3 regions of the Sphingobium tyrosinilyticum genome follow, and region 2 is predicted to be linked to each of the others. Evidence: riboswitches for the same ligand, from Rfam matches in the RefSeq annotation. Region 2 holds a riboswitch; each other region holds the start of a gene.
The links. Region 2 has a riboswitch for cobalamin ahead of ACFO3E_RS11385 (HoxN/HupN/NixA family nickel/cobalt transporter). Riboswitches for the same ligand answer to the same signal wherever they lie in the genome.

Region 1: linked by a shared signal. The riboswitch ahead of ACFO3E_RS00230 (TonB-dependent receptor plug domain-containing protein) and the one ahead of ACFO3E_RS11385 (HoxN/HupN/NixA family nickel/cobalt transporter) in region 2 are both predicted to bind cobalamin.
Region 3: linked by a shared signal. The riboswitch ahead of ACFO3E_RS09250 (TonB-dependent receptor) and the one ahead of ACFO3E_RS11385 (HoxN/HupN/NixA family nickel/cobalt transporter) in region 2 are both predicted to bind cobalamin.

What each region holds. Positions count from the first base shown of each region.
Region 1 is NZ_JBHSFZ010000001.1:33,657-43,221, reverse strand. Features, by position in the region: gene nirB (nitrite reductase large subunit NirB) at 1-1,632, shown strand, start outside; gene nirD (nitrite reductase small subunit NirD) at 1,638-1,973, shown strand; gene ACFO3E_RS00245 (nitrate reductase) at 2,085-4,697, shown strand; gene cobA (uroporphyrinogen-III C-methyltransferase) at 4,684-5,466, shown strand; gene mobA (molybdenum cofactor guanylyltransferase) at 5,549-6,085, opposite strand; cobalamin riboswitch at 6,151-6,390, shown strand; gene ACFO3E_RS00230 (TonB-dependent receptor plug domain-containing protein) at 6,564-8,402, shown strand; gene ACFO3E_RS00225 (ABC transporter substrate-binding protein) at 8,439-9,248, opposite strand; gene ACFO3E_RS00220 (FecCD family ABC transporter permease) at 9,308-9,565, shown strand, end outside.
Region 2 is NZ_JBHSFZ010000025.1:46,656-56,220, reverse strand. Features, by position in the region: gene fdhD (formate dehydrogenase accessory sulfurtransferase FdhD) at 1-592, opposite strand, end outside; gene ACFO3E_RS11390 (porin) at 751-2,151, opposite strand; cobalamin riboswitch at 2,365-2,607, shown strand; gene ACFO3E_RS11385 (HoxN/HupN/NixA family nickel/cobalt transporter) at 2,784-3,824, shown strand; gene cobW (cobalamin biosynthesis protein CobW) at 3,830-4,870, shown strand; gene cobN (cobaltochelatase subunit CobN) at 4,870-8,601, shown strand; gene cobO (cob(I)yrinic acid a,c-diamide adenosyltransferase) at 8,598-9,203, shown strand; gene bluB (5,6-dimethylbenzimidazole synthase) at 9,205-9,565, shown strand, end outside.
Region 3 is NZ_JBHSFZ010000015.1:103,645-113,209, forward strand. Features, by position in the region: gene ACFO3E_RS09235 (malate synthase G) at 1-90, opposite strand, end outside; gene ACFO3E_RS09240 (LysR family transcriptional regulator) at 196-1,101, shown strand; gene ACFO3E_RS09245 (hypothetical protein) at 1,219-1,398, shown strand; cobalamin riboswitch at 1,677-1,922, shown strand; gene ACFO3E_RS09250 (TonB-dependent receptor) at 2,104-4,125, shown strand; gene ACFO3E_RS09255 (hypothetical protein) at 4,359-4,601, shown strand; gene ACFO3E_RS09260 (acetyl-CoA C-acyltransferase) at 4,758-5,939, shown strand; gene ACFO3E_RS09265 (cytochrome c oxidase assembly protein) at 6,009-6,755, shown strand; gene ACFO3E_RS09270 (c-type cytochrome) at 6,728-7,156, opposite strand; gene ACFO3E_RS09275 (hypothetical protein) at 7,153-7,437, opposite strand; gene ACFO3E_RS09280 (cytochrome c oxidase subunit 3) at 7,434-8,048, opposite strand; gene ACFO3E_RS09285 (cbb3-type cytochrome c oxidase subunit I) at 8,045-9,565, opposite strand, start outside.

The DNA.
Region 1 (9,565 bases), on a different contig from region 2:
GACGTCCTCGCCGTTGGCGAATGCGTCGAGCATGACGGCAATGTCTATGGCCTCGTCGCCCCGCTCTGGGACATGTGCCGCAGCCTCGCGGACGGCCTCACCGACCAGCATACGGGCTATAAGGGCTCGGTCACCTCGACCAAGCTCAAGGTCGCGGGCCTGGACGTTTTCTCCGCTGGTGACTTCTCGGGCGGCGAAGGTTGCGAGGACATCGTCCTGCGCGACGCGTCGCGCGGCGTTTACAAGCGTGTCGTGGTCAAGGATGACAAGGTCATCGGCGCGGTGCTCTACGGCGATACGGCGGACGGCGGCTGGTATTTCGACCTGCTCAAGCGGGGCGAGGATGTCGGCGAGATCCGGGACCTGCTGATCTTCGGCCAGGCTTTCGCCTCTGGAGGGGGCGCACTGGACCCTAAGGCGGCCGTTGCGGCGCTCTCGGACGATGCCGAGATTTGCGGCTGCAACGGCGTCAGCAAGGGCCAGGTCGTCGCTTGCATCGAAGCGGGCAATTGCAGCCTCGATGCGGTGCGTGGATCCTGCAAGGCTTCGGCCAGCTGCGGCAGCTGTACCGGCCTTGTCGAGAATTTGCTGGCGGTGGTGCTGGGCGACGACGTTCAGTCCGGCCCGAAGACGATGTGCAAATGCACCAGCTTCGGCCATGACGATGTCCGCCGCGAAATCGTGGCGCAGAATATGCGCTCGATCCCCGAAGTGATGCAGAAGCTGCACTGGTCGACGCCGGACGGTTGCTCGTCCTGCCGCCCCGCGCTCAACTATTATCTGCTCTGCGCGCTGCCGGGTGAATATCAGGACGACCAGCAGAGCCGCTTCGTCAATGAGCGCATGCACGCCAACATCCAGAAGGACGGCACCTATTCGGTCGTTCCGCGCATGTGGGGTGGCCTCACTAACCCGCGTGAGCTGCGCGCGATCGCCGACGTGGTCGAGAAATATGATGCGCCGATGGTGAAGGTCACCGGCGGCCAGCGTCTCGACATTTTCGGTATCAAGAAGGAAGACCTGCCCGCCGTCTGGGCCGACCTCAATGCCGCGGGCATGGTGTCGGGTCACGCTTACGGCAAGTCGCTGCGCACGGTGAAGACCTGCGTCGGGTCCGAATGGTGTCGCTTCGGCACGCAGGACTCCACCGGCCTTGGCGTCAAGACCGAGCGGATGACCTGGGGATCGTGGATGCCCCACAAGTTCAAGATCGCCGTGTCGGGCTGCCCCCGCAATTGCGCGGAGGCGACGATCAAGGACTTTGGCGTGGTCTGTGTGGACTCGGGCTACGAACTGCATGTCGGCGGCAATGGCGGCATCCATGTCCGCGCCACCGACCTGCTGTGCAAGGTGTCGACCGAGCAGGAGGCGCTCGATTATTGCGCCGCCTTCACCCAGCTCTATCGCGAGGAAGCCCGCTATCTGGAGCGCACCGCGCCTTGGATCGAGCGTGTCGGCGTCGAATATGTCAAGCAGCGCATCGTGGAAGACGACGCTGGCCGTGAGGCCCTGCGTGCCCGCTTCCTCTATTCGCAGAGCTTCAGCCAGGATGATCCCTGGGCCGAACGCGCAGCCGGTGCGAATGCAGAACTGCATCAGCATCTCGACCCCATCGCCATCGCTGCGGAGTGAACGACATGACCGATTGGATCGATATCGGAACGCTGGCCGACATTCCCCAGCGTGGCGCGCGCACCGTGCGGATTGCCGGCGAAAAGGAAATCGCCGTCTTCCGCACCGGCGACGACAAGGTCTTCGCGCTGGTCAATGAATGCCCGCACAAGAAAGGCCCGCTGAGCCAGGGCATCGTCCATGGCCATAGCGTCGCCTGCCCGCTCCATAACTGGAACATCGCCCTGAAGACGGGCGAAGCGCAGGGCGCGGATGAAGGCTGCACGCCGACCATCGCGGTGAAAGAGGAGGGCGGTCGCATCCTGATCGCCCGCCCGACCGAGATGAAGGCGGCGGCTTGAGCTTCCGGTCCCCAGCCACAACGGCGGGGACCCGGGTGGGGGTTGCATGCTGGCCATCCCTTGCGGCATGCGCCTCCACCCAATTCTCTCTCTTGGACAAGAGGTAAGAGCATGACTCAGGCCATCCGCACCACCTGCGCCTATTGCGGCGTTGGTTGCGGCATTTCGGCCACGCCGACCGGGCCCCGGTCGGTCACGATCAAGGGCGATGAAGCGCATCCCGCCAATGGCGGGCGCCTCTGCTCCAAGGGCACGCATCTTGGCGAGACGGTGGGGTTGCAAGGCCGCCTCCTGCACCCGATGATCGGCGACAAGCGCGCCAGCTGGGGCAAGGCGCTCGACATGGTGGCGAAGCGCTTTCGCGAGACGATCGAGCGCTACGGACCCGACAGCGTGGCTTTCTACGTGTCCGGTCAGTTGATGACCGAAGATTATTATGTCGCCAACAAGCTGATGAAGGGCTTCATCGGCTCCTCCAACATCGACACCAACAGCCGCCTCTGCATGTCGAGCGCGGTTGCCGGCCACAACCGCGCCTTTGGCGAGGATGTCGTGCCCGCCAGCTATGACGATCTGGAGGAAGCGGACCTGATCGTGCTGGTCGGCTCCAACACCGCCTGGTGCCACCCGATCGTCTATCAGCGCATCCAGGCCGCCCGCGCCGCACGCGGCACCAAGCTGGTCGTCATTGATCCGCGCCGCACCGAGACTTGTGAAGGCGCCGACCTGCACCTGCCGGTAAAGCCCGGCACCGACGTCGCGCTGATGAACGGTCTGCTCGCCTGGTGCGATCAGGAAGGCATCGCCGACCCAGCCTATATGGCCGAGCATGTGAACGCACCCGAAGGCTTTTGGGAGCATATCCGCACCGGCCATGATCTGTGGAGCACGGCCAAGACCTGCGACATCGCACCCGCGCTGCTGGAGCAGTTCTTCAGGCTGTTCGCCGCGACCCCGCGCACCGTCACGATGTTCAGCCAGGGCATCAACCAGTCGATCCGCGGCACCGATCAGGTCAACGCGATCGTCAACGTCCACCTCGCCACCGGCCGCATCGGCAAGCCGGGCGCCGCGCCCTTCTCGATCACCGGCCAGCCCAACGCGATGGGCGGCCGCGAAGTCGGTGGGCTTGCCTCGACGCTCGCCAGCCACATGGACTTTGCGCCTGAAAATGTGGAGCGAGTGGGCCGCTTCTGGGCTGCGCCGAAGATGGCGACCAAGCCGGGCTTGAAAGCCGTAGATCTCTTCCGCGCGATCAACGAAGGCCGGGTGAAGGCGCTATGGGTCATGGCGACCAATCCCGCCGTCTCGCTGCCCGACGCCAACCGCGTGCGTGAGGCGCTGGAAGCCTGCCCCTTCGTCGTCGTCTCGGACATCATCGCCGACACCGACACCAGCGCTTATGCCGACGTTCGCCTGCCCGCCGCCGGTTGGGGCGAGAAGGACGGCACCGTTACCAATTCGGACCGCACCATCAGCCGCCAGCGTCCCTTCCTGGCGCTGCCCGGCGAGGCCAAGCCCGACTGGTGGATCGTGACCGAAGTCGCGCGCCGCATGGGCTGGCGCAACGCCTTCGCCTATGATCGGCCCGCCGACATCTGGCGCGAACATGCGCGCCTGACCGCCTATCAGAATGACGGCCAGCGCGTGCTCAACCTGCGCAGCCACGCCACCATCGGTAACGACGCCTATGAGACGATGGAGCCCTTCCGCTGGGGCGGCGACAAGCCCTTCGCCGATGGCCGCTTCTCGACCCCGGAGGGCAAGGCGCGGCTGGTTCTTACCAAGCAGTTGGAGTTGCAGGAGCCGCTAAAAGCATGGCCGCTGACGCTTAACACGGGGCGCTATCGCGATCAGTGGCACACCATGACGCGTACCGGCCTTGCGCCCAAGCTCGCCCGTCACCGCGAGGAACCGCTGGTCGAAGTCCATCCGCAGGACGCGCAGGCGCTGGGCATCGCCGATGGTGATCTCGCCCGCGTCTCTACCGCGCAGGGGAACAGCCTCTTTCGCGCCAGCGTCAGTGAAGGTCAGCGCGTCGGCGAGATATTCACGCCGATCCACTGGACCGACCAGATTTCGACCGGCGGCCGCACTGGCCTGCTGCCCCGTCCCCTGGTGGATCCGCATTCGGGCCAGCCCGGCTTCAAGGCGACCCCGGCGGCGCTTGAGAAAGTCTCGACCGAATGGAAGGGCTTCCTGATCCTGCGCGGTGAGCAGCCCGCCAAGGTCCCCTGCCTCTGGGCGACCCGCATCACCGTGACGGGCGGTGCGCTTTACGAGGTCGCGGGCAATGGGGATGCGGTGCGGCTCGAAGCCTGCCTGCCGAAGGGTGATCGGGTCGAAGCCATCGACCAGACGCGCGGCACCCGCCGCGTCGCGATCATCGCGGAAGGGAAGCTCGCGGGCATCCTGATCGTCACTAAGACCGGCCTGCTCCCGTCGCGCGACTGGCTGATCGGCCAGCTCCAGGTCGAAGAGGTGGGCGCCTCCGTCCTAGCCGCGCGGGGGCCGGGCAACCAGCCGGACAAGGGGCCGACCATCTGCGTCTGTTTCGACATCGGCCTCAATCAGATCATGGCCGCCATACGCGAGCAGAATCTCGTCGATGTGCCCGCCATCGGCAAGGCGATCGGCGCGGGCACCAATTGTGGATCATGCCGCCCCGCGCTCGCCAACATCCTGACCCAAATTCCGCAGGAGACACTCCATGCAGCAGAATGAGCTTATCGCCCCCGGACAGGTCTGGCTGGTGGGCGCAGGTCCGGGCGACCCGGACCTGCTCACCCGGAAGGCCGAAAAGCTGATCGCGGCAGCGGAGATCGTCTTCTATGACGCGCTGGTGGGGCCCGGCGTACTCGACCTCATCCCCGAGGGGGTCGAACGGGTGAGTGTCGGCAAGCGTTCGGGCCGACACAGCAAGGCGCAGGAAAGCATCAACGACCTGCTCCTCGCCGCTGCCAAGGCCGGGAAGCGCGTCGTGCGCCTCAAGGGCGGTGATCCTTCCGTCTTCGGTCGTTCGGCGGAAGAAATGGAGCATCTGGCCGCAGACGGCATTTCCTTCCGCATCTGCCCCGGCATCACCACGGCCAGCGCGGCGGCGGCGAGTGGCCATGCCTCGCTCACCCTACGCGGCGTGGCGCGGGGCCTGACCCTGGTGACGGCGCATCTGAAGGCCGGCGAACCGCTCAAGCTCGACTGGGAAACGCTGGCCCGACCCGGCGGCACGCTCGGCATCTATATGGGTCGCGCCGCTGCCGGAGAGATCAGCCGCCAGCTGATCGCCGCTGGGCGTGATCCGGAAACGCCCGTGATGGTGGCGGTCAATGTCTCGCTCCCCAGCGAACGGCTGATCCGCGGCAAGCTGTCCGCGCTTGCCTTCCTGGTCGCCACGATCAGCGATGAAGATCCGACCCTGCTTCTGATTGGCGAAGCGGTGGCGGGCACGGCCATGCCTGGTGAGGTCGCCGCAAGCGTCGCTCTTCAGGCTTGAAGGCTCAGCCCTCCGCACCTTCGCCTTGAGCTTGTCGATGCCCCTGCCTTAGTTGGAAGGAAGGTAAGGGGCATCGACAGGCTCAGTCCTGATAGCGCAAACCATCAAGATCTTCCGGCCGGTTGATATTGGGCAGCACGATATCCGCCCGGTCCACGATCTGCGCGCCGATCCGCTCCAGCCAGCCATAGATGGAGCGGTTATTCTCTTCGGCCAGGTGCGCGTCCAGCTCTCCCGCCAGCGAAGCGGGCCAGAACCCGGCAAGTTGCTGCCCCTTCAGCACCGCCGCGCCATCTGCGGTCAGCGCCTCCGCCAGCGCGGCCGGATAGACCGGCATGTCGCACCCGATCGTTAGCACCCCGTCAAAGCCCTGGCCTGCCGCATGATGCAGCGCCGCGTTCAGCCCGCCCAGCGGCCCCATGTCTGGGGCAGGCCGATCGGGTAGGCCCGTCACCCCCTCCATCGCCCGGCCGCAAACCACCACCGCCTCCACATGCGGCGCAATCGCCGCCATCGCATGCTCCAGCAGGATGCGCCCGTCCGGCATCACGGCCAGCGCCTTGTCGCTCCCGAACCGGCTGGATCGCCCACCGGCTAGCACCGCGCCCAGCAATCGCATCGATCCACTCCTTGGCAGAACCTCTGCTTTCCCCTATGGCGCGGCGCGTGAGCGGGCAACCGCTGACATAAGAAGATCGCGCCGGTGCCCATTGGGCTTGAAAGGGAATGCGGTGCGGATAGCGTGGCTATCCAATTCCGCGGCTGTCCCTGCAACTGTAAGCGGCGAGCGCGATGCACTGTGGAACCCGCCGTCTTCAAAGGGGAGGCGATGGGGGCCAGCCACTGGGCCAGACGGCCCGGGAAGGCCGTGCATCGCTGCCTTGACCCGCGAGCCAGGAGACCTGCCAGCGCATGGTCGCTCTTGTCCAGGATCCAGGGATAGGTCCGGGCACGGTGTTTTCCGTCTGAGCGACGCGAAGCGGCGGGGGCCGCATCGGTGCGCGGGGCGGGGCGCTGGCGTCTGTCCTTACCGCGTGTCCGGCCGTTTGCGCGGAGACCCTCGCCCAAGAGTCGCCTGACGCTCAGGGAAGACGAACATGTTCAAGACCGGAATTTCACTGCTGGCGCTTCTCGCCGCCACCCCCGCGCTCGCAGGGGATAATGACGAGATCATCGTCACCGCGCTCGGCATCGAGCAGCCTCGCGATGAAGTCGGCCAGGCCGTCACCGTAATCGACGCACAGACCATCGAAACGCGCCAGTCGGTCAGCATCGCCGACCTGCTGATCACGACGCCGGGCGTACGGTTCAACCGTGCTGATGTGGTGGGCGGGGTTACGGGTATCTCGATCCGCGGCGCGGAAACGACGCAAACGCTGGTGCTGCTCGACGGCGTCAAGGTCAACGACCCCAGCGGCATCGGCGATCTCTATGACTTCGGCAATCTCCTGACCGGCAACATCCGCCGAGTCGAGATACTGCGCGGCTCCAACTCGGTCGTCTATGGCAGCCAGGCGATTGGCGGTGTCGTCAACATCATGACCGGCGAGCCTGCCGAAGGCTTCGGCGGCAGCGCCTCGATCGACTATGGCTATGCCGACACGCTGAACGCCAAAGCCGATGTGTCCGGCAGCAGCGGCATCGCGTCGGGCGGCGTGGGCGTCGCTTATTTTCGCACTGACGGCATTTCCGCCGCCCAGGGCGGCACGGAAAAGGACGGCTATGAGAATATCGCCACCCACGCCAAGCTGAAGCTCGCCTTCACCAACAATCTCAGCCTCGATTTGCGCGGCTATTATATCCACGCCGATCTCGACACCGACATCTTCTTCGGCGCGCCGATGGAGTCGACGGACAGCAGCAAGCTGAACCAATATGTCGGCTATGCGGGCATCAACCTCGCCCTGTTCGACGGCAAGCTGACCCAGCGGGGCGCCGTCACCTGGCTTCGTAACGATCGCGACTATTTCTCGCCCTTCGGGGATTATGGCTATTCGGGCACCAACCTTCGCTTCGAATATGAGGGCGTCTATCAGCCCATTGATCAGGCCAAGCTGGTCTTCGGCTATGAGCATGAGCGGCCGGATTATGATTTCTACGGCTTCGGCAGCGGCGGCGCCAAGGCGAATATCGACAGCGTCTATGCCCTCGCCGTCGTGAAGCCCTTCACCGGCCTCTCGCTCACCGGCGGCGTGCGCCACGACGATCACAGCCAGTTCGGCGGTGCGACCACGCTCGGCGCCAACGCCAATTACACGCCCAATGCTGGCCGCACCAACATCCGCGCCAGCTATGGCGAAGGCTTCAAGGCGCCATCGCTCTATCAACTTTATGATGGCTTCAACGGCAATCCCGCCCTTCGGCCCGAAAAGTCGAAGAGCTACGACATCGGTTTCGATCATAGCGTCGTGGGCGGCCGCGCGATGATCTCCGTCACCGCCTTCCGCCGCGACACACGCGACCAGCTCTATTTCGACGGCTTCATCCTGCCCTTCGGTCAATATATCAACCTGACCCGGACCCGGGCCAAGGGTGTTGAGGCCGCCGTCACGCTGAAGCCCGTCGATGCGCTCACCGTCACGGCTGCCTACAGCTATATCGACGCGATCGACCGGTCGGAAGGCGGCATCAACGAAGGCAAGCTGTTGCCCCGCCGTGCCAAGAATGCGGTGAGCGTCTCGGCCGACTATGTCTGGTCCTTCGGCCTGTCGATGGGCGCTACGCTGACCATGGTGGGCGACAGCTTCAACGACGCTGCCAATACGCAGCGACTTGACGGCTATGCTCTGCTGGGCGTCCGTACATCCTTCCCGATCAACGAACATCTCGAGATTTACGGCCGCATCGACAATCTCGCCGATGAAGAATACTCGACGGTCTATGGTTACAACACCTATGGCCGCTCGGCCTTTGGCGGCGTGCGTGTCCGCTTCTAAAGCCTGGCGAGAGGGGCTGGCGTGAGCCTCAGCCCCTCAATTCTGCGCAACGGTGACCTGCGCCACGATACTGCGCGCGGCCTCCACATAGGCGGGGCCGCCGCACACCGTCCACGCCTGCGGAACGCGGATGCGGGGGATGGAACGCAGCGCCGGATGGTGCAGCATCTCCGTTCCCTGATCGACGACATTCTCGCTGCCGCTCTCGACGATCAGCCAATCGGGCCTTGCCGCGATCATCTCCTCCAGCGGTACCTGGGCAAGCGAGGCTTTGCCCAGCTTCCCCGCCAGATTGACGAGCCCCGCGCGCCGGATCAGTTCATCGACCAGCGTACCCGTCCCGGTCATATAGCCGCGCCGCTGATAATAGGCTGCGACCCCGCCGCGTCCAGCCTGAGGCAGCGGGGCAAGATCGCGATCCATGCGCCGGATCAGCGCCTCCCCGCGCTCGCGATGTCCGACCGCCGCGGCGACCTCACGAATTTGGGCCCGGATCGTGACCAGACTGTCCGCACTGGCCAGCCCCAGCGTTCGCCACTGGCCCGGCGGGGCGCCGACCACGCTTCCCGCACCATCGGGAAGGCCGATCAAAAGATCGGGCCGCATCGCCAGCACCTCCTCGGCGGGGCGGCGGAGCGTGCGAAACCGGCGCGCCTTCGCCACCGCTGCCGACAGTTCCGGATCATGGCCATAGGGGCTGAGGGCGACGATCTGCCGGGGATCGGCAAGCGCCAGCACATATTGATCCGCGCAGGTGTTGAGCGACACGATCCGCTTGGGAGCAGGGGCGGCCGCACCCGTCAGCCCCAGCACACAGAGCGCCGCGATGATAGTCCTGCCTCGCATCCTGTCGCGTCCCCCACGGTGTCGCGAAGCTCTACCAAGCACCTGCAAGGACGCAAGCCATGACCGCCCGGCGTCATCCGCTGCTGATGCCCGCGCTCATCGCGCTCACGCTTGTGGCCGCGCTCGGCTCGCTCACGCTGGGCGCTGTCCCGCTGTCGCTCCCGCGCATCCTGGCCGTCCTTGGTGGAGGGGGCGACGAGATCGCCCGCGCTATCCTCATCGACCTGCGCCTGCCCCGCATGCTGCTCGGCCTGATCGTTGGCGCCATGCTCGGGCTCGCTGGCGCATCGCTCCAGGGCTATCTGCGCAACCCGCTC
Region 2 (9,565 bases):
GCCGCATCGCCCCGATCAGCTTGTCAAAGGCGTTGTGGCGGCCGACATCTTCAAAGGCCGCGCGGATCACGCCATCGGCATCGACCAGCGCCGCGCCGTGGGTGGCGCCGGTGCGCGCGTTGAGCGGTTGATGTTCGTGCAACTGCTCCAGCGCCCGGAAAATCGCATCGCGGCTTGCTTTCGAGCGGCAGGTGACAAACGGAAGCGGGCGGATCGCCTGCTCCAGATTTTCAACGCCGCATAAGCCACAGGAGGAATCCGACACGCGATGGCGGACCCGGCCGAGCAGACCCTCGACACGATCGGGCGGGAGGGTGGCGCGGGCGATGACGCCATCCGCAGTGGTGTGGATATCGACGGCCAACGGGGCGTCTTCGGCGCTCACCAGACGTTCGGCGAGGGCAAATCCTTGCACCAGTTCGGCTATGTCGGCGGGGGTGGCCATCAGAACGGCATAGCCGACGCCGTTAAACTCTATGGCTACCGGCGCTTCCTCGGCAAGCTCGCGCGCGACCGTGGCGGCGGCGCCATCGCGGCTGAACTGAGTGAAGGAGAATGAAGGTTCGCCCGTCAGGGATGAGGCGGCGGACATGGCGGGCTTTCCCTCGATCATGGAGATGATCTAAGGTGACGGAGCGAAGGGCGCAATGCTCCGCCCGTGTTCACCCATCCCGTTCGTGTCGAGCCCTTTATGCGGCACCTGTTTCTCGACTTCTCTCGCAACGAACGGGGAATGTTTAATCTTGTGGTTCAATAATTCCATTGCACCTGCGTACGGATGAGATCGCCTTCCGCGCGTCCGACGCGGCGTTCATCCGCTTCGGCCCGCTTCATCCGGGCGTAGGCCAGCGTGAATTCCAGCGCCTTCCACGGCTGCCATTCGATGCCGAGTTCGAATTCGTCGGTCTCCAGGCGCGGGGCATTGGTCGATGCCTTCCAACCGCCGCGATAATGTTGCCAGCGGGCGTAGGGGATCAGCGTACCGATCGAGTCCGTGGGCAGGCGGTACATCGCCTGGACATAGCCGCCGCGCAGCTTCTTCGTTTCGATCGATTGGCTGACGCGGTCAAATTCCGGCCCCTTGCCCCAATTCCATTCGGCCTGAATGCCGAAGGGCTGCGGATAGAGCATGGCGTGGATGCCGACCCGGTCATCGTCATAGGCGATTGCACTGACCGATCCGCTGCGCAGCTCAGGCTGAACATCGTTCATCATTGCCGATCCGCCGATTTCGAACACTTGGCCCGCGAAGGTCTCGCCAAGACCGTCCAGTTCGAAGGGCCAAGTGGCGAAGGCGACCTTCATCAGCCCCCTATTCTGTTCCGTTCGGTTGGTGCCCTGACCATTGAACACGCCCACGCCAAAAGCGCCATAATTACCGAACAGCTTTTGCCCGTCATGCCCCAGCCGATCCCAGATTTTCTGGACAGAAGGCGGCGTATAATAGCCGACGATGCCAAGGTCGCGCTCACTGGGAACTGCGCTGTTGATCGCGTCGCTGCGGTCGAGCGTCAGCCGGTTGGAAGACGACTGCATATTCTCCCAGCCATAGGGCACCTTTGACTGCCCGAACCGGACGCGAAAGGTCTTTGCCTTGTCGAGGAAGACATCGGCATAGGCATCGCGCAATTGAACGAAGCCTTCGCGGCGTTCGCTGCCCGCCTGGTTGTTCACAGCCGTGGCAAAATCTGACTGCAGATAGAGCGAAACGCGGTCGGAAATGTCGCCCTGAAGCACCAGGCGCGCGCGGCGCAGCGAAAAGCTGCCGCGATCCGAAATCGAACTGTCATGAACGGACCGCAGGCGAGACTGCCCGGCCGGGGCCGTGTCGTCGCCCGACAAAAAGGCATTGTACCGCATCTGGGTGTAACCGCGCAGCGACAGCCGATCATACCATGCCTTGGATTTCGGCGAGGGCGCAGAAGCGGCCGTAGCAGCCGGCTGCGCAGGCGCGGCGGCCAGGGCAGGCGCGGGAGCCGCGGGCGTGGCGGAGGTGGGAGCGGCGGCGACAGGCCCGACGCCTTTGCTGGCGGTCAGCGCGTTGGTGAGGGCCTGTACCTGCGCCTTGAGTTCGTCGATCTGGCGCTGCAATGCCTCATTGCTCTGCGCCTGCGCCACCTCCGGCGTCAAGGCAAGCAAGCTCACCATCATTGCCGCGCCACCCGCCTTTAGACCTTTCACCGCCCTGTCTCCTCCTGTCTGAGTGCAGCGGCGGCTATGTCATTTATATGACTCTTGAATGACAGCGATGTTTCTTTTTGGTGACAGGCTGCATTCTCTCGGCATGGGAGCGCCCGGCCCCTTCCCAGTTTTCATGCGAATTGCGCGTCATGGGCTTCCCATCCTCACGCGTAGCCTCTATGCACGGCGACTGATCGCGCCGGTGCCTCAATAGAGGCTTAAAAGGGAATGCGGTGCGGACGTCCCAAGCGTCCCAATCCGCGGCTGTCCCTGCAACTGTAAGCGGTGAGCGAGACATATATCGACCTTCCGTGACAATCGGGGGGCAGCCACTGGGCCGGACGCTAAATCCTGCGAGGCCCGGGAAGGCCATGTGTCGAGCGATGACCCGCAAGCCAGGAGACCTGCCAGCGTCTGGTCGCTCTTGCTTTGGTCCAGGGGATGGCCGGGGCACGGTTTTCCGTCTGAGCGACGCGTGCGGCGGGGTCCGCACCGGCATGCGTGCCGGACGCCAACAGGTGTCCGTCCGGCGCATCATGCCGGCCGCGTTAGCGGAGGAGCCCGTCCAGTTTCGCTGACGCCGGACGGGAGACGGGTCTCCGATGGAAACAGATGTTCCGGCACTTCGACGCCGCGCCACCGGCATGTTCGCAGCGCTGATAGGCGTGAACCTCGCCCTGTGGCTGTGGGCGCTGCTGATCTTTGCGGGCGAGACGATGATGCTGGGCACTGCCCTGCTCGCCTGGAGCCTGGGGCTGCGGCATGCGGTCGATGCCGATCATATCGCAGCGATCGACAATGTGACGCGCAAGCTGATGCAGGAAGGGCAGCGGCCGCTGACCGTCGGCCTCTGGTTCGCGATCGGCCATAGCGGCATCGTGCTGATCGCCGCCGTGGTGATCGCGCTGGCGGCGAGTGCGCTGAGCCGGGTCGAGCAAGTGGGCGAAATCGGCGGGACGATCGCGACGGTGGTTTCGGCCACCTTCCTGTTCGCGATCGCGGCGATGAACCTGATGATCCTGCGGTCGGTGCTGAAGACCTTCAATCATGTTCGCTGCGGCGGTGCTTATATCGATGAGGATATGGACATATTGCTGGGAAACCGCGGTTTCCTGGCGCGTATCTTCCGGCCCCTGTTCCGCCTTGTCACGCGCAGCTGGCACATGGCGCCGCTGGGCTTTCTGTTCGGCCTCGGCTTCGACACAGCGACCGAGGTCGCCATTCTGGGCTTGTCGGCGGGACAGGCGGCAAACGGCCTTTCGATCGCGACGGTCCTCATCTTCCCCCTGCTCTTCGCGGCGGGCATGGCGCTGATCGACACGGCGGACGGCGCGCTGATGATGGGCGCCTATCAATGGGCTTTCGTGAAGCCGATCCGCAAGCTCTACTATAATATCACCATCACGCTGGTGTCGGCTCTGGTCGCCATCGTCATCGGCGGGATCGAGGCGGCAGCGCTGCTAGGCGACAAGCTGGGCCTCAGCGGCGGCATCTGGTCGATCGCCGCCAATCTGGGCGAGCATTTCAACAGCCTCGGCTTCTTCATCATCGGCCTGTTCGCCGCCTGCTGGCTGGTGAGCTGGGCCATCTATCGCTGGAAGCGCTTCGACGAGATCGAAGTGCTTCTCCCCAACCAAGGATAATGAGCATGAGCAAGGTTCCCGCCACCGTCATCACAGGCTTTCTCGGCGCTGGAAAGACGACGCTGATCCGTCACCTCATCGAAAATGCGGGGGGCTGCCGCCTCGCCCTTATCATCAACGAGTTCGGCGATGTGGGCGTCGATGGATCGTTGGTGAAAGGCTGCGGCGACGAAGCCTGCCCGGACGAGGACATCATCGAACTGGCCAACGGCTGCATCTGCTGCACTGTCGCTGATGATTTCCTGCCGACCATGCAGCGGCTGCTCGACCGAGATGTGCCGCCCGACCATATCATCATCGAAACATCCGGCCTTGCGCTGCCCAAGCCGCTGGTGAAGGCGTTCCAATGGCCCGATATCCGCACCCGCGCGACCGTCGATGGCGTGATCGCGCTGATCGATGCGGACGCGCTGGCGGCGGGCCGTTTCGCGCATGATGAAGCTGCGCTGGCCGCAGCGCGCGCTGCCGACCCGACGCTGGACCATGACAGCCCGATCGAGGAGCTGTTCGAGGATCAGCTGGCCTGCGCGGACCTCGTCCTGCTCAACAAAACCGATCTGGTGGAGCCTGGCAGGCTTGCCGAACTGGAGCGGGACCTTGCCGGCGAAATTCGCCCCGGCGTGCGGATCGTCCGCACCGCGCGGGGGGAGATCGACCCGGCAGTCCTGCTGGGCCTTAGGGCGGGCGTGGAGGAGCAGATCGACGCGCGCCCTTCCCATCATGATGATGAGGAGGATCATGACCATGAGGATTTCGACAGTTTCGTGGTGGAACTGAGCGAGCAGGGCAATCCTGCCCCGTTGCTGGTGGCGCTGGAACAGGCCATCGCGGCGCATGACATATTGCGGGTCAAGGGGTTCATCGCCATCGCGGGACGCCCTGCCCGGCTGGTCATCCAGGCCGTCGGACCGCGCATCCAGCATCATTATGACCGGCAGTGGCAGGCGGATGAACGGCGCGGTTCGCGGCTGGTGGTCATCGGTCAGGCTGGCCTCGACCGCGCAGCCATCGAACAGACGCTCTCGCTGAAGATGGCCGCCGCCTGATGCACCTGCTCACCGCCACGCCCGGCACGGTTTCCAACGGAGACGAAGCGATCGACCTTGGCCAGTCGCCGGGGGACATCGTGCTGCTGACCGTGGCGGACAGCGACCTTGCCTGCTTCGCGAGCGCGGCAGCGCCCTTGGGCGAGGACGCGCCCAGCGTGCGGCTCGCCAACCTGCTTCAGCTCAAGCATCCCTATTCGGTCGATCTCTATGTCGAGAAGGTGATCGCTCACGCCAAATTTGTCTGCGTCGTGCTGCTCGGGGGTAAGAGCTATTGGCCCTATGGCATTGATGAAATTGCCAATGTCGCGCGGGAAAAGGGCATCGCCTTCGCTGCCATCGCAGATGGACAGGAGGATGATCCGGACCTGCGCGCCGCCTCTACCCTGCCGCCGGAAACCTGTGACCGGCTGCGCGATTATCTGCGGCAAGGCGGCGTGGCCAATGCGACCGCCTTCCTGAAGACCGCCGCCCGGCTGGCGGGGATGGACGCAGGGGAAGCCGACGCTCCAGTGCCGGTGGCTGATGCGGGGCTTTATCTACCCGGCATCGAGCGGCCCGCGCTGGATCAGGTGAAAGGCCGCTGGCGGGACGGCCAGCCCACCGTCCTGTTCCTTTTCTATCGGGCCCTGCTGATCGCCGGGACGCTGGACGCGGTGGACGCCATGGTTCAGGGGCTGGAGCTGGCGGGCCTCAACGTGCTGCCGGTCCATGTCCGTGCGCTGCGCGAACCCTTCGCCCGCGACTTTCTGCGGAGCCTGATGGACGGGACGCGGCCGGACGTCATCCTGAATGCGACCGCCTTTGCCGCTTCGGCGCCCGGCGAACCCCGAACGCCGTCAATATTGGAGCAGGCAGACTGCCCGGTTCTGCAGACGATCTTCGCCAGCGCCGAGCAAAGCGCCTGGGAAGCCAGCGTGCGGGGATTGGGGGCGCGCGATCTGGCCATGCACATCGCATTGCCGGAAGTGGACGGCCGCCTCTTCACCCGCGCCGTCGCCTTCAAGGCGGCCGCACGGTTCGATGAGCGGACGCAGTGCAGCATCGTCGTGCCGAAGGTGCTGCAGGATCGCATAAGCTTCGTCTCTGAACTCGCTGCGAATTGGGCGAAACTTGGCCGAACGCCCGCGGCGGAGCGTCGGGTGGCGATGGTCCTTGCCAACTATCCGAACAAGGATGGGCGCATCGGCAACGGCGTCGGGCTCGACACGCCGGCCAGCGCGGCGGCCATCCTTCACGCGCTGTCAGAGGCAGGCTATGCAACAGGGGACGCGCCAACCGGTGGCGCGGCCTTGATGCAGCTGATGACGGGCGGGGTGACCAACGCTCCCGCATCGCTGAAACGATCGAAACCCTCGCCCTCTCTTTCGCTGACCGACTATGAGGCCGCCTTCCGTTCCCTTCCCGAAGCGGCCCGCGAGGCGATCACGACGCGCTGGGGGGGTGCTGAAGCCGATACGTTCTTCCGAGAGAACGCCTTCCACTTACCCGTGCATCGTTTCGGCAATGTGGCGATCGCGGTTCAGCCCGCGCGCGGCTATAATATCGACCCCAAGAGCAGCTACCACGACCCCGCGCTGCCGCCGCCGCATGGCTATCTCGCCTTCCACATCTGGCTGAACCGCGAATTTGGCGCCCATGCGGTCGTCCATGTCGGCAAGCACGGCAATCTGGAATGGCTGCCCGGCAAGGCCATTGCGCTGTCGGAAAGCTGCTTCCCTGAAATCTGCGCCGGGCCGGTGCCGCAAATCTACCCCTTCATCGTCAATGATCCGGGCGAAGGCACGCAGGCAAAGCGCCGCATCGGGGCCTGCATCATCGACCATCTGACGCCGCCGCTGACCCGCGCGGAGACCTATGGGCCACTCAAGGAACTGGAGGCGCTAGTCGATGAATATTATCTCGCCGCCGGGATGGACCCGCGCCGGTTGGAGACGCTGCGCAAGGACATATTGGCCCTTGCCGCCAGTCAGGGGCTCGACAAGGATGCCGGGGCGCAAGGTAGCGGAGATGATGCCTTAGCTGCGATCGACAACTATCTGTGTGAATTGAAGGAAATGCAGATCAGGGATGGTCTGCATGTCTTTACCCGGTCGCCGGAGGGATCGCTGCGCCGGGACCTGCTGCTGGCGCTGGCCCGTTGCCCCAGGGGGATGGAACATGACGGCCATCAGTCGCTGTTACGGGCGCTGGCGGATGATTTTGGGCTAGGGTTCGATCCGCTCGACTGTAGCATGGGTGCGCCGTGGACGGGGCCAAGACCGGAGTTGCTCGGGGCGCTTTCAGCGGAACTGTGGCGAACCACTGGCGACATGGTAGAGCGGCTCGAACTCCATGCCATCGATCTGCTGGATCGTGGAGCGCCCGCGCCTGGACCCAAAAGCGCGGCTGTCCTGGGCACCATAACGCACGACCTTGCGCCCCGCGTCGATGCCTGCGGAGAGGCGGAGAAGGCGGCTTTGCTCAAGGCCCTTGATGGGCGCTTCGTTCCGCCCGGCCCGTCCGGTGCGCCGACACGCGGCCGCCCCGAAGTGCTGCCCACCGGGCGCAATTTCTATTCGGTCGATACCCGGGCGATCCCAACCGTCGCCGCCTGGAATCTGGGCCAGCGATCGGCTGAGCTGATCGTGCAGGATTATCTGCAGCGCGAGGGCGACTATCCCCGCGCGATCGCGCTGTCCGCCTGGGGCACGGCCAACATGCGCACCGGCGGCGACGACATTGCGCAGGCATTGGCGCTGATGGGCGTGCGGCCGCGCTGGGATTGGGCGTCGGGCCGTGTCACCGGCTTTGAGGTCATGAAGATCGCCGAGTTGAACCGGCCGCGCGTCGATGTAACCTTGCGGGTGTCGGGCTTCTTCCGCGACGCCTATCCCGAGCAGATTGACCTGATCGACAGCGCGGCGCGCGCCGTGATGGCGCTGGACGAACCGGACGAGGATAATCCCGCCGCCGCCCGGCACCGAGCGGAAAGCGCTGCCCTTGCGGCTCAGGGCCTGCCGGAGAAGGAGGCTGCCCGCCGTGCCGGGGCCCGCGTCTTCGGATCAAAGCCGGGCGCTTATGGCGCGGGGCTGCAGGCGATGATCGACGAACGGCTGTGGCACGATCGGGCTGATCTTGCGAACATCTATCTGGATTGGGGCAGCTATGCCTATGGCGGCGGCGTCGAGGGCGATGCGGAGCGCAACCTGTTTGCGCAGCGTCTGACCCAGGCCGACGCGCTGATCCAGAACCAGGACAATCGCGAGCATGACCTGCTCGACAGCGACGATTATTATCAGTTCGAGGGGGGCATCGCCGCCGCCGTCGAGCACCTGTCCGGCAAGAAGCCGCTCAGCTATCATAATGACCATAGCCGCCCCGAACGGCCGGTCGTCCGCACGCTGGAGGATGAGATCGGCCGCATCGTCCGCGCGCGCGTCACCAATCCCAAATGGATCGCGGGAATGATGCGCCACGGATACAAGGGCGCGTTCGAGATTGCGGCCTCGGTCGATTATCTCTTCGCCTTTGCCGCCACGACCCATGCGGTCAAGGACCATCATTTCGACGCCGTGCACGCCGCTTTCATCGAGGATGAGGCCGTCCGCGCCTTCATGGCAGAGGTCAATCCCGCCGCCCTGCGCGAAACCGCCGCGCGCCTGTCCGAAGCACTCGACCGGGGGCTGTGGAAGCCCAGGTCCAACAGCGCCGCCATGCTCCTCTCCAGCCTCAAGGAAGACCGCTCATGATCGAACGTACGCCCGAACAACATGCAGAGAAGATGAAGAAGAAGCAGGCCGCGCATGAAAAGATCATGGCGACCAAAACGCAGGAAAAGGGCCTGCTGATCGTCCATACCGGCAAGGGTAAGGGCAAGACGACAGCTGCGCTCGGCATGGTCGTGCGCGCCATTGGTCATGGCAAGAAGGTGGGCGTCGTCCAGTTCGTAAAGGGCGCGATGACGACCGGAGAAAAAGTCGTGTTCGATGCGTTTCCGGACAATGTCACGTTCAAGCCCATGGGCGAAGGCTTCACCTGGAACACGCAGGACAAGACCCGCGACATCGCGCTCGCCCGCGAAGCATGGGATGAGGTAAAGCGGATGATCGCCGATCCCGCCTATGATATGGTCTTGGCCGATGAGCTTAATATCGTCCTGCGTTACGACTATCTGCCGGTGGAGGAAGTTGTCGAAACCGTGAGCGGAAGGGGCGAGATGAAGCATGTCCTGATCACCGGACGCAACGCGCCCGAAGCGCTGATCGAGGCGGCCGATCTTGTAACCGAGATGACGATGGTCAAGCATCCCTTCCGCAGCGGTGTGAAGGCCCAAGCGGGAATAGAATTTTGACATGAGCGCGCCCGCCATCACCCCGATCGACAGCGCACAATTCGAGGCGCTGGTGCGGGCACGGCGGGACATCCGCCATTTCCGCACCGATCCGATCGACGAGAGCGATGTCGAATGGCTGCTGAGCATGGCGCATCGCGCGCCCTCGGTTGGGCTGTCACAGCCTTGGCGCTTTGTGCGGATCGAGACGGACGGACTTCGGGAGCAACTGGCCTGCCATGTCGATGCGCAGGTGCGGGCGGCGGGAAAGGAATATGAGGGCGAACAGGATAAGCTTTATCGCAGCCTGAAACTGCATGGCCTGCGTGAAGCCCCGGTGCTGTTCGCCGTCTATTGCGACGATGGAACGGAGACGGGCCATC
Region 3 (9,565 bases), on a different contig from region 2:
GATCCCGGTGCCGGGCAACACCTTCTCATCGATGAAGCCCGCCAGCTCGGCGGCGACCTTCAGGCCAGATTTCTCGATCAGGTCGGGCATGCATCCACTCCGCGCGAAAATAACTGCGGCCAAGCATAGACCCGCCCGCCATCCTCGCACTAGACAAGAAAAAGTTGAAAGATATTTTCCGCATTGGAAAAGATCATGATGGACCCGGACTATCTCCTCTTCACCCGCGCCGTCGACGCCGGCAGCCTCTCGGGCGCCGGACGGATGCTCAACATTTCCCCAGCGATGATGTCGAAGCGCATCTCTCGCTTAGAAGCCCGCCTCGGCGTGCGCCTCATCCACCGTACCACCCGCCGCCTCGCGCTGACGGAGGAAGGCGCCAGCCTTCATCGCGACATCACCGCCATCCTGGAAGCGATCCAGCAGGCGGAGGACCGCGCCACCAACCGCCACCGCGCGATTTCCGGCGCGCTGCGGGTCTCCGCCCCCACCTCCTTCGGCCGCCTCCACATCGCCCCGCATGTCCAGCGCTTCCTGCAGAGCCATCCCAAAGTCGATCTGGAGCTCAATCTTTCCGACGCCTATGAGGACCTGCTCTCGCAGCGGGTCGATCTCGCCATCCGCATCACCAGCGACGTTCCCGCGCATCTGGAGGGCCATTATCTCGCCGCCAACCAACGCATCCTCTGCGCCAGCCCCGCCTATCTCTCGGAACATGGCGCGCCGCAAAAGATCGCCGACCTTTCCCGCCACCGCCTGCTCGCCGCGGAAGGACAACTGCCCTGGCGGCTCGACAACGGCCGCATGCGCCGGCAGATCGACGGCCGTAGTCATGTGCGCACCAACAGCAGCGAGATCGTCCGCGAACTCGCCGTGACCGGTGCCGGCATTGCACTCCGCTCGCTCTGGGACGTTGGCCCGCTTCTCGCCGAGGGGAAGCTCGTCCGCCTGCTCGATGGCTGGGAAGGCCCCTCTGACCTCGCCGTCTATGCCGTCCATCCCCGCGCGGCGGGCCGTCCCCCCGCGGTCGATGCCTTCATCGCCTTTCTCCGCCAAACCTTCCGCAATGCCCCCTGGAAAGTGCCGGCATCCAAGCACTGAGACGGCCAAAATAGCTTCAAAAGTTGATGCTTTTTCAACTCTAATCTGTTTTATTGCCGCCGCGACCGGCCCAGTGATATAGGGACGGCCATAAGAAATCAGAGAGAGGATTGGGCCATGCGCCCCCACGACGCATCACATTTTTCCGCCTGCGCGGCACTGGAAGCGCGGCAGGCCAGAGAAGCCCGGCAGCGCGGAGCAGACCAGGCGACCATCGCACTGCATAACGAACGCGCCGTCCGCTACCAGGCCATGGCCTTGCGCCTCAAGCGCAACTCCGGCAACGCGCTGAACTGAGCAACGACAGCCATTCCCCCTCCCCCCTTCAGGCAGAGAGCCGGGGCGAAAGAAGCGCTCCGACCGACAACTCCTCCGTCATCCCGGCCTTGAGCCTGCATCCCGCTTCCTCTGATCGGCAAAGTTAAGCGAGACCCCGGACCAAGTCCGGGGTGACCAGAACTGGCGACCGTCATTGGTCCTCAACAGCCCTTCCAAGTCCCCCTCCACTTCTCCCCACCCAACCACCCCCTTGCCTCTCCCCCGCACCCTCGCTATCGCCACCCCGTCCGGTTCACCCGGACAAAGATCGCGCCGGTGCCTCGAAAGAGGCTTAAAAGGGAACACGGTAAGGGGGGCATCCGCCTCCCGAAGCCGAGGCTGTCCCTGCAACTGTAAGCGGCGAGCGCGATGCACATCGCCCCACCTCACAAGCAGGAGGGTGCAAGTCACTGGGCGGACGCTAAGTCATGCGAGCTCCGGGAAGGCCGTGCATCAAGCGACGACCCGCGAGCCAGGAGACCTGCCGGCGTATGGTCGCTCTTGCCTTGGCCCAGGGGATGGCCGCGGCACGGTGATTTCCGTCTGAGCGACGAACGAGCGGTGGAGGCCGCTTCGGTGACGTTGGCGGCCGCCTTGGGGGCGTCCGGCTGCCTGCGTGCGCCGGCCGTTCGCTAGGGCGGCAGGTCTCTTACCGGATGTCGCCAGACGCCCGGAGTGAACGACATGAAATCTCACAGCTATTTGGCCTGGGTCGCCTGCGCCCTCACCGCCAGCCTTTCCGCTTCTCCCGCCACTGCCGCCGATGATGCGGCAGCCGCCGAAGCGGCCGCCACCATCATCGTTTTCGGCCGGGGAGAGGACAAGATCGGCACCGCCCATGCGGCGAGCGAAGGCAGCGTCGGCGGCGCGGACCTGCTTGTCCGCCCGCTGCTGCGCGTCGCCGAACTACTCGAAGCCGTGCCCGGCATGGTCGCCGCCCAACATTCGGGCAGCGGCAAGGCCAATCAATATTTCCTGCGTGGCTTCAACCTCGACCATGGGTCGGACTTCACCACTTACATTGACGGCGTGCAGATGAACTTCCGCACCCACGGGCATGGCCATGGCTATCTCGACCTCAACGGCCTCATCCCGGAAATCGTCGCGCGGGAGGATTTTCGCAAAGGTCCCTATCGCGCCGATGGCGGCGACTTCGCGCTGGCGGGCGCAGCCTATATGACCACGATCGACGGCTATGACCGGCCCTGGATATCGGCGGAGGGCGGCTCCTATGGCTGGCGCAGGCTGGCGGCAGGCGGCACGGTCAAGGCCGGTGGAGGCGATCTCACGATCGTCGCCCAGGCCAAGGCTTATGATGGTCCCTGGGAAGAGCCGGAACATCTGCGCCATTATGCGGGCTTCGCCAAATATGCGATCCCGGCCGGGGCCGGAAAGCTCGAAGCCTCGCTCCACGCCTATCGCGCGACCTGGCGTCCTACCGAGCAGATTCCCGAACGGATCATCGGCACGCTCCAATGTCCGGACGTCTTCTGCTCGCCAGACCCTTCCGCGCGCGGCGAAACGACGCGCATCATCGGCAATCTCGCCGCCGTCCAGCCGACATGGCGCGCCAATCTCTACGCTCAATTTTATGACTGGACGATGTTCTCCAACCCCACCTACGCCGACCCGGACGGGACCAGCGCGCAGATCGAGCAATTCGATCGCCGGTGGGTTCTGGGCCTTACCGGCGAAAAGCGCTGGGACGTCAATCCCGCGGTACAACTGAAGATCGGCACCGAAAATCGCTATGACGCGATCGGCAATGTCGGGGTCGACCGCACCGCCGATCGGGTCTTCCTCTCCTCGCTCGGGCGCTATCGGGTGAACGAAGCCTCCGCCGCCCTCTATGGTGAGGCAACCCTTACCCCGCTGCCGGGCCTGCGCCTGACCGGCGGCCTGCGGGGCGACTATTATCATTATTCGGTCACGGCAAAGGACGCCGCCGCCGCCGCGCTCGGGGAAGGCAGCGGGTCGGACACCCTCGTTTCACCCAAGGCCGCGATCGCTTATCAACTCAGTCCCCGCATCGAAGTGTACGCCAATTGGGGCCGGGGCTTCCATTCCAACGACGCGCGCGGCGCAGTGAACGTCACCACGCCGGTTCCCCTGCTCGTCCGCGGCACCGGCAAGGAATTGGGCGCGCGCCTGCAACTGCCCGGCTTCTCTTTCACCGCCACCTATTGGTGGCTGAATGTGGGCAGCGAGTTGCGCTTTGTAGGCGATTCCAATGCGGTTGAGCCTAGCGGGGCCAGCAGCCGCCATGGCTATGAGCTTGTCGCCTTCTGGCGGCCCTTCCCCTGGCTCGCTTTCGACGGCAATTACACCGCCAGCCATTCGCGCTTCGACAATGGCGACCATATCCCCAACGCGTTCAAAAACGCCGCCTCCGCAGGAGCCGCACTGGTCCTCGATCCCTGGGAAGCCAGCATCCGCGTCCGCCACCTCGGCCCATCGCCACTGATCGAGGACAATAGCGTGCGCGATCCCGGTAGCAGCATCGTCAACGCCCGCGCCGCATGGAAGGGCAAAAACATCCAAATTTATGGAGAGCTGCTCAACATCCTCGCCAGCCGGGACAAGGACATCGCCTATTTTTATGAATCCTATGTTCCTTCTTTTGACTCTGGCGGGCCGGTCGAGGGACGCCTGAGCCGCGTGGTGGAACCGCGCACGCTCCGTGTAGGGGCAAAGTTTAGCTTCTAATGAGGATTGGGAAGGCCACGGCAGAAACTGCTCGCTACGGCCTTTCTTTCAATTACTTACTAAAAGAACGGCCTTGTTCTTAAAGTAAAGGAGCCGGTCAGTAAGGATATATATCGCACTTTACTTAGGTTAAGCCGTTGAAAAATGTGGAGACCTGTTGACGCAGTGCGCGACCTATGCAACTTTCCGCTACGGCAAGCTGAACAAAGAATCGGCTGCTGGAGAGGATGCCCATGAAACATGCACCAGTGCGGGGTGCCGTCTTCCACGCAATCCTGCGGGACTGCCTGGAAGCGCAGCGCGCTCCTAAAGAAACCGAAATACAACTGATCGCTTGTAAGATCTGGCAAGACAGTTTCGCCGCCATCTCAAATAAAGACTGGCATGACCTCGTACCCGGTAGCGAGGAATATGAATATACCCTCAATGCGGCCCGGATGGCTTTCGGCATCCACGCGGCCAACACCGCTGCCTGAAATCTATACTATAGACTAAAATTACCCGTGCCCCCCCGGAAGTGCTCGGGCAGGCCCGCCATGTCCTCCCTTCATGGCCTTCCTGCCCGAGCGCGTTTTCCTCTTCATTATTTTGTCCCAGCTCTCATATTAGGGTCTTGCGGGACGGGATGAACGATGCAGGATCCAGTTGTCATTGTGGGCTACGCCAGAACCCCGATGGGCGGGTTCCAGGGCGTCCTTTCTCCCCTTAAGGCAACGGAACTCGGCGCTGCGGCCGTCAAGGCCGCAGTCGAGCGTTCAGCCGTCTCCCCCAAGGCCATCGACCGCATCTATATGGGCTGCGTCCTGGCCGCCGGACTGGGGCAGGCTCCCGCCCGCCAAGCCGCACTGGGCGCCGGCCTCCCCCGCTCCGTCGAGGCGACAACCGTCAATAAGATGTGCGGCTCGGGCATGCAGGCCGCGATCATGGCGCAGGAAGCGCTGCTGGCTGGAAGCGCCGACATCATCGTCGCGGGCGGCATGGAAAGCATGACCAACGCGCCCTACGCTCTACCCAAGCATCGCTCCGGCGCCCGCATCGGCCATGACCGCATTATCGACACGATGATGATGGACGGGCTGGAGGATGCCTATGAACCGGGCAAGGCGATGGGCGTCTTTGCCGAAGACGCCGTCCGCGACTATCAGTTCACCCGCCAAGAGCAGGACGCCTATGCCGTCCGCTCGCTCGAACGGGCGCAGGCCGCCATCGCCAGCGGCGCGTTCGAGCGCGAGATCACCCCGCTGTCCGTCCCGGGCCGCTCCGGCGAAACGCTGGTCGAGAGTGACGAGCAGCCCGGCAAAGCGCGCCCGGAAAAGATCCCCACGCTAAAGCCCGCCTTCGTCAAGGACGGGACGATCACCGCCGCAAATTCCTCATCCATCTCCGACGGCGCGGCAGCGCTGGTGATGACCCGGCGCAGCGTCGCAGATCGCCTCGGCTTGCCCGTCATCGCCACCGTCGTAGCGAGCGCCGCCCACGCCCATGAACCCTCGCGCTTCACCACCGCGCCCGTTCCCGCCATCACCAAGCTGCTGGACCGCGCGGGCTGGTCGGTGGCCGACGTCGATCTCTTCGAAGTCAACGAAGCCTTCGCCGTCGTGGCGATGATCGCCGCTAAGGAACTGGGCATTCCCGCTGACAAGCTCAACGTCAACGGAGGTGCGACCGCGCTCGGACACCCGATCGGCGCGAGCGGCGCACGCATTCTCACCACCTTGATCGCCGCGCTGGAAAATCGCGGCCTTAAGCGCGGCATCGCCAGCCTGTGCATCGGCGGCGGTGAAGCAACCGCCATGGCTGTCGAACTCGCTTGACCGGTTGACGGGGGGAACGATCCCCGTCTTCATGACTTGGACAGGGGGAAGAGAGGATGAGGTTCCCCCTTGCATCATAGCCCGGTTCCCTATTGCGGCGGCGCGCCTCTTCCCGATGAGTTCTGGACGCGGTGGAACTGGGACCCGCTCCTCCTTCTTTCCCTTGCCATCTGGCTGCTCATCGCCCTGCGGCTTGCGCCCCCCCGCCGAAATGCCGCGTTTGGTCTCATCGGCCTTTGGGCGCTCCTCTATGTATCCCCCTTTTGCGCCTTGGGCTCGGCCCTTTTTTCAGCCCGCGCTCTCCACCACCTCGCCCTCATCCTGATCGCCGCACCTCTGCTCGCCCGCGCATCAGGAGCCTTGAACATCAGAGGATCGCTGCCCGCCTGGACGATCCTCCAGGCGCTCATCCTCTGGTTCTGGCACGCCCCGGCCGCCTATGACTGGGCCCTGTCCTCCTCGCTTGTCTTTTGGACGATGCAACTGACCATCCTCGTTTCCGCCGCCGGCTTCTGGCATGTGCTCGCGCGTTCGGCGATGCCTGCTAAGATCATCGCGCTCTTCGCGACCATGATGCAAATGAGCCTGCTCGGCGCGCTGATCGCTTTTTCTGGGACAGCGCTTTACCGGCCGCACTGGCTGACCACCCAAGCCTGGGACCTCAGCCCATTGGCCGATCAGCAGATGGCAGGCATCCTCATGTGGATTCCGGGCGGCACGCTCTACCTCGCGGCAGCCCTCTTTTACGCTTGGCACATACTGGCCGAGCCGGATGAACAGCCCCTGACCTATGTCGGTCTGGGCGACAGGGTATAGAGATAAGCGGCTATGTCCCGCGCTTCCTGATCGCCGATCCCCATGTTCGGCATGGCGCTGCCCGGGACCACGGATTGCGGGAAGCGGACCCAGCGCACCAAGGCCACGGGATCGTTGCGCAGCACACCCGCCACCGTCTTGCGCGCAGCAAATCCCCCCAGCGAAGGAGCAGCAGCACCCCGCGCTCCGGCAATGCCCGGTATCTCGTGACAAGCGTTGCATTGCCGCGCGATGATCGCGCGCTCGCCCCGTTCCACGACGCCGTCGGTCAGCGCCTGCGCATGCGTTTCCTGCTGGGCGGTTTCCTGTCGCTGCTGCACCACAAAGCTGGCGAGGGATCCAAGCACGCCGAAGCCGCCCAACCAGGTTACGAACCAAAGGCTTGATGGAAGGCGCCTCATGGCCTGCACCCTGTCAGGATCAGCACCGCCAGCGCCTGGAACAGCAGCGCCAGGAAGAATATCCCCACCCACAAAAGCGCGCCCCATTTGTGCGCCGCAATCCGCACCAGAGCCCAGCTGGCCAGACCGATCACCAGCAGAAACAGCGCCATGCCCACCCCCGGCCAAGGCGGCCCCGATGGACAAGCCGCATGCAGGATGAAGCTCAAAGCCTGCTGGCTCGCGAACCACAAAAGCGGCGGCACGGCGAAGAGGATGGCGTAACGCGCGTTCCTGCTCATGCCATCCTCGGCGCCCAATAGACCAGCACATAGATCGGCAGCCAGCTTAGCTCGACGAACCGCCAGTAATTGCCATTATCCTCGACATCGGCGAACTGCCGGTCACCCACCTCATGCGTGTGCAGCCACAGCGCCAGCACCAGCGTGTCGCCCCAGTCGGTCACCAGATGAACCGTGTGCAGGATCATCAGCATCCACAGGACGGAACCATAGGCATTCTCGTCCCATCGCAACCCCAGCACCGTGAACTCCAAGGCGCGCGGCACGAACAGCAGGAACGCGACCGCCGTCATGATGACGATGCCGATCCTGACGGCCCGCTCGTCCCTCGCTTTCGCCTTCTTGATAAGCCAACCATTGGGTATCTCGCTGAGCAGCAGCCCCGCCGTAAAGATGATGCCCCATAGAAGTTCCGGCGGAGCAAAATCCTTCGGCGGCCAGGACGGGCTGGCCACCATCAGATACAGGTAAGACCCGCCCGCCAGCAGGAAGGCGGTGCCTTCGATCGCCATGAAGCCGACATTGCCCCACCAGGCGAGGCTCGCCGGGCCGTCCCTGCTCGTGGGCAGGTCCGACACATCGCCATGGATGGAGATCGGCCGGTCGCTCATGCCTTCGCCTCCTTGCGACGGGGGCGCGTCGGCCAGAACCAGATGGTGAGCGCCACAGCCAGTGGCAGCGCCCCCCATATCAGCGCCCAAGGCGTGAAGATGCTTCCGACGAACAATGCCGACGTCACAAGCGCCGCGATCAACGGCCAGATGGACGGTCCAGGACTCAGCTGACGATATTGCGGCCTTGCATCGAGCAGCGATGTGACGAGCACCTCCCGGCATTGGCTCGACAGCCCGCGCAGCACGGGGAAGGGCTCCAGCACAGCATCCCACATCGGCGCGGCGCTTGTGACCACCGGCACATAGGCAAAGCCATAGGCGGGCGGCGGCGAACTGCTCGCCCATTCAAGCGTCGATCCGCCCCAGGGGTCAGCTCCCGCATGCTTCCCCCGCCAATAGCTAAGAAAGGCATTGGCCACGAAGATCGTCGCTCCCGCCGAAGCGATAACCGTTCCCCCTGTCGCAACCAGGTTCAGATCGCCCCAGCCCATCTCCGGCCCATAGGTGTAGATGCGCCGCGGCATGCCCATCAGGCCCAATATGTGCATGGGAAAGAAGGCGATGTTGAACCCCGCGACGATCAGCGCGCAGCTGACGATCCCCCAGCCATCCGACATCATCCGCCCGGTCGCCTTGGGATACCAATAGGTGAAGGCGCCAAAAAGCGGGAACATCGCACCGCCGATCAGCACATAATGCAGGTGCGCGACAACGAAATAGCTATCGGTCAGCTGTAGGTCGAGCGGCGCGGACGCGGTCATCACGCCGGACAACCCGCCGATGACGAACGTCAGGATGAGCGCTACGATCCACAGCAGCGGCGTGCGAAAGCTCGGCCGTCCCAGGGCAATCGTCGCGATGAAGCAGAATATCTGGATACCAGCGGGCAGTGCGATCGCCATGCTCGCCGCCGTATAGAGCGCGTTCCCGACCTTGGGTAGGCCGACCGCGAACATATGATGCACCCATAGGCCAAAGGCGAGGAAGGCGATGGCCAGCATCGACAGCACGACCGGCACATGACCAAACAGCCGTCGCCGTGAAAATGTCTCGACTATCGCGGAAACAAAACCCAACCCCGGTAGGAAGATGATGTAAACTTCCGGATGACCGAAGAACCAGAAGAGGTGCTGGAACAACAGCACGTCGCCGCCGCTCGCTGGACTGAAGAAATGCGTCGATACGAGGCGGTCGGCAATCAGCATGGACGTCACCAGCATGACCGCGGGGAGCGCCAAAATGGTCATCACCGCCGACACCAGCATCGCCCACAGGAAAGCAGGCATCCGCGCTAGCGTCATGCCGGGCGGGCGCATCTTCAAAATAGTGACGGCGACATTCACCGACACGGAAAGCGCGGCGACCTCGGTAAAGGTGATCATCTGCGCCCAAATGTCCGCGCGATGTCCTGGCGAATAGGATAGACCTGATAGCGGCGGATATTCGAACCAGCCAAGGTCGGGCGTCACCCCCACCATATGCGGCAGCCACAGCATCAGGACCCCGCCCAGATA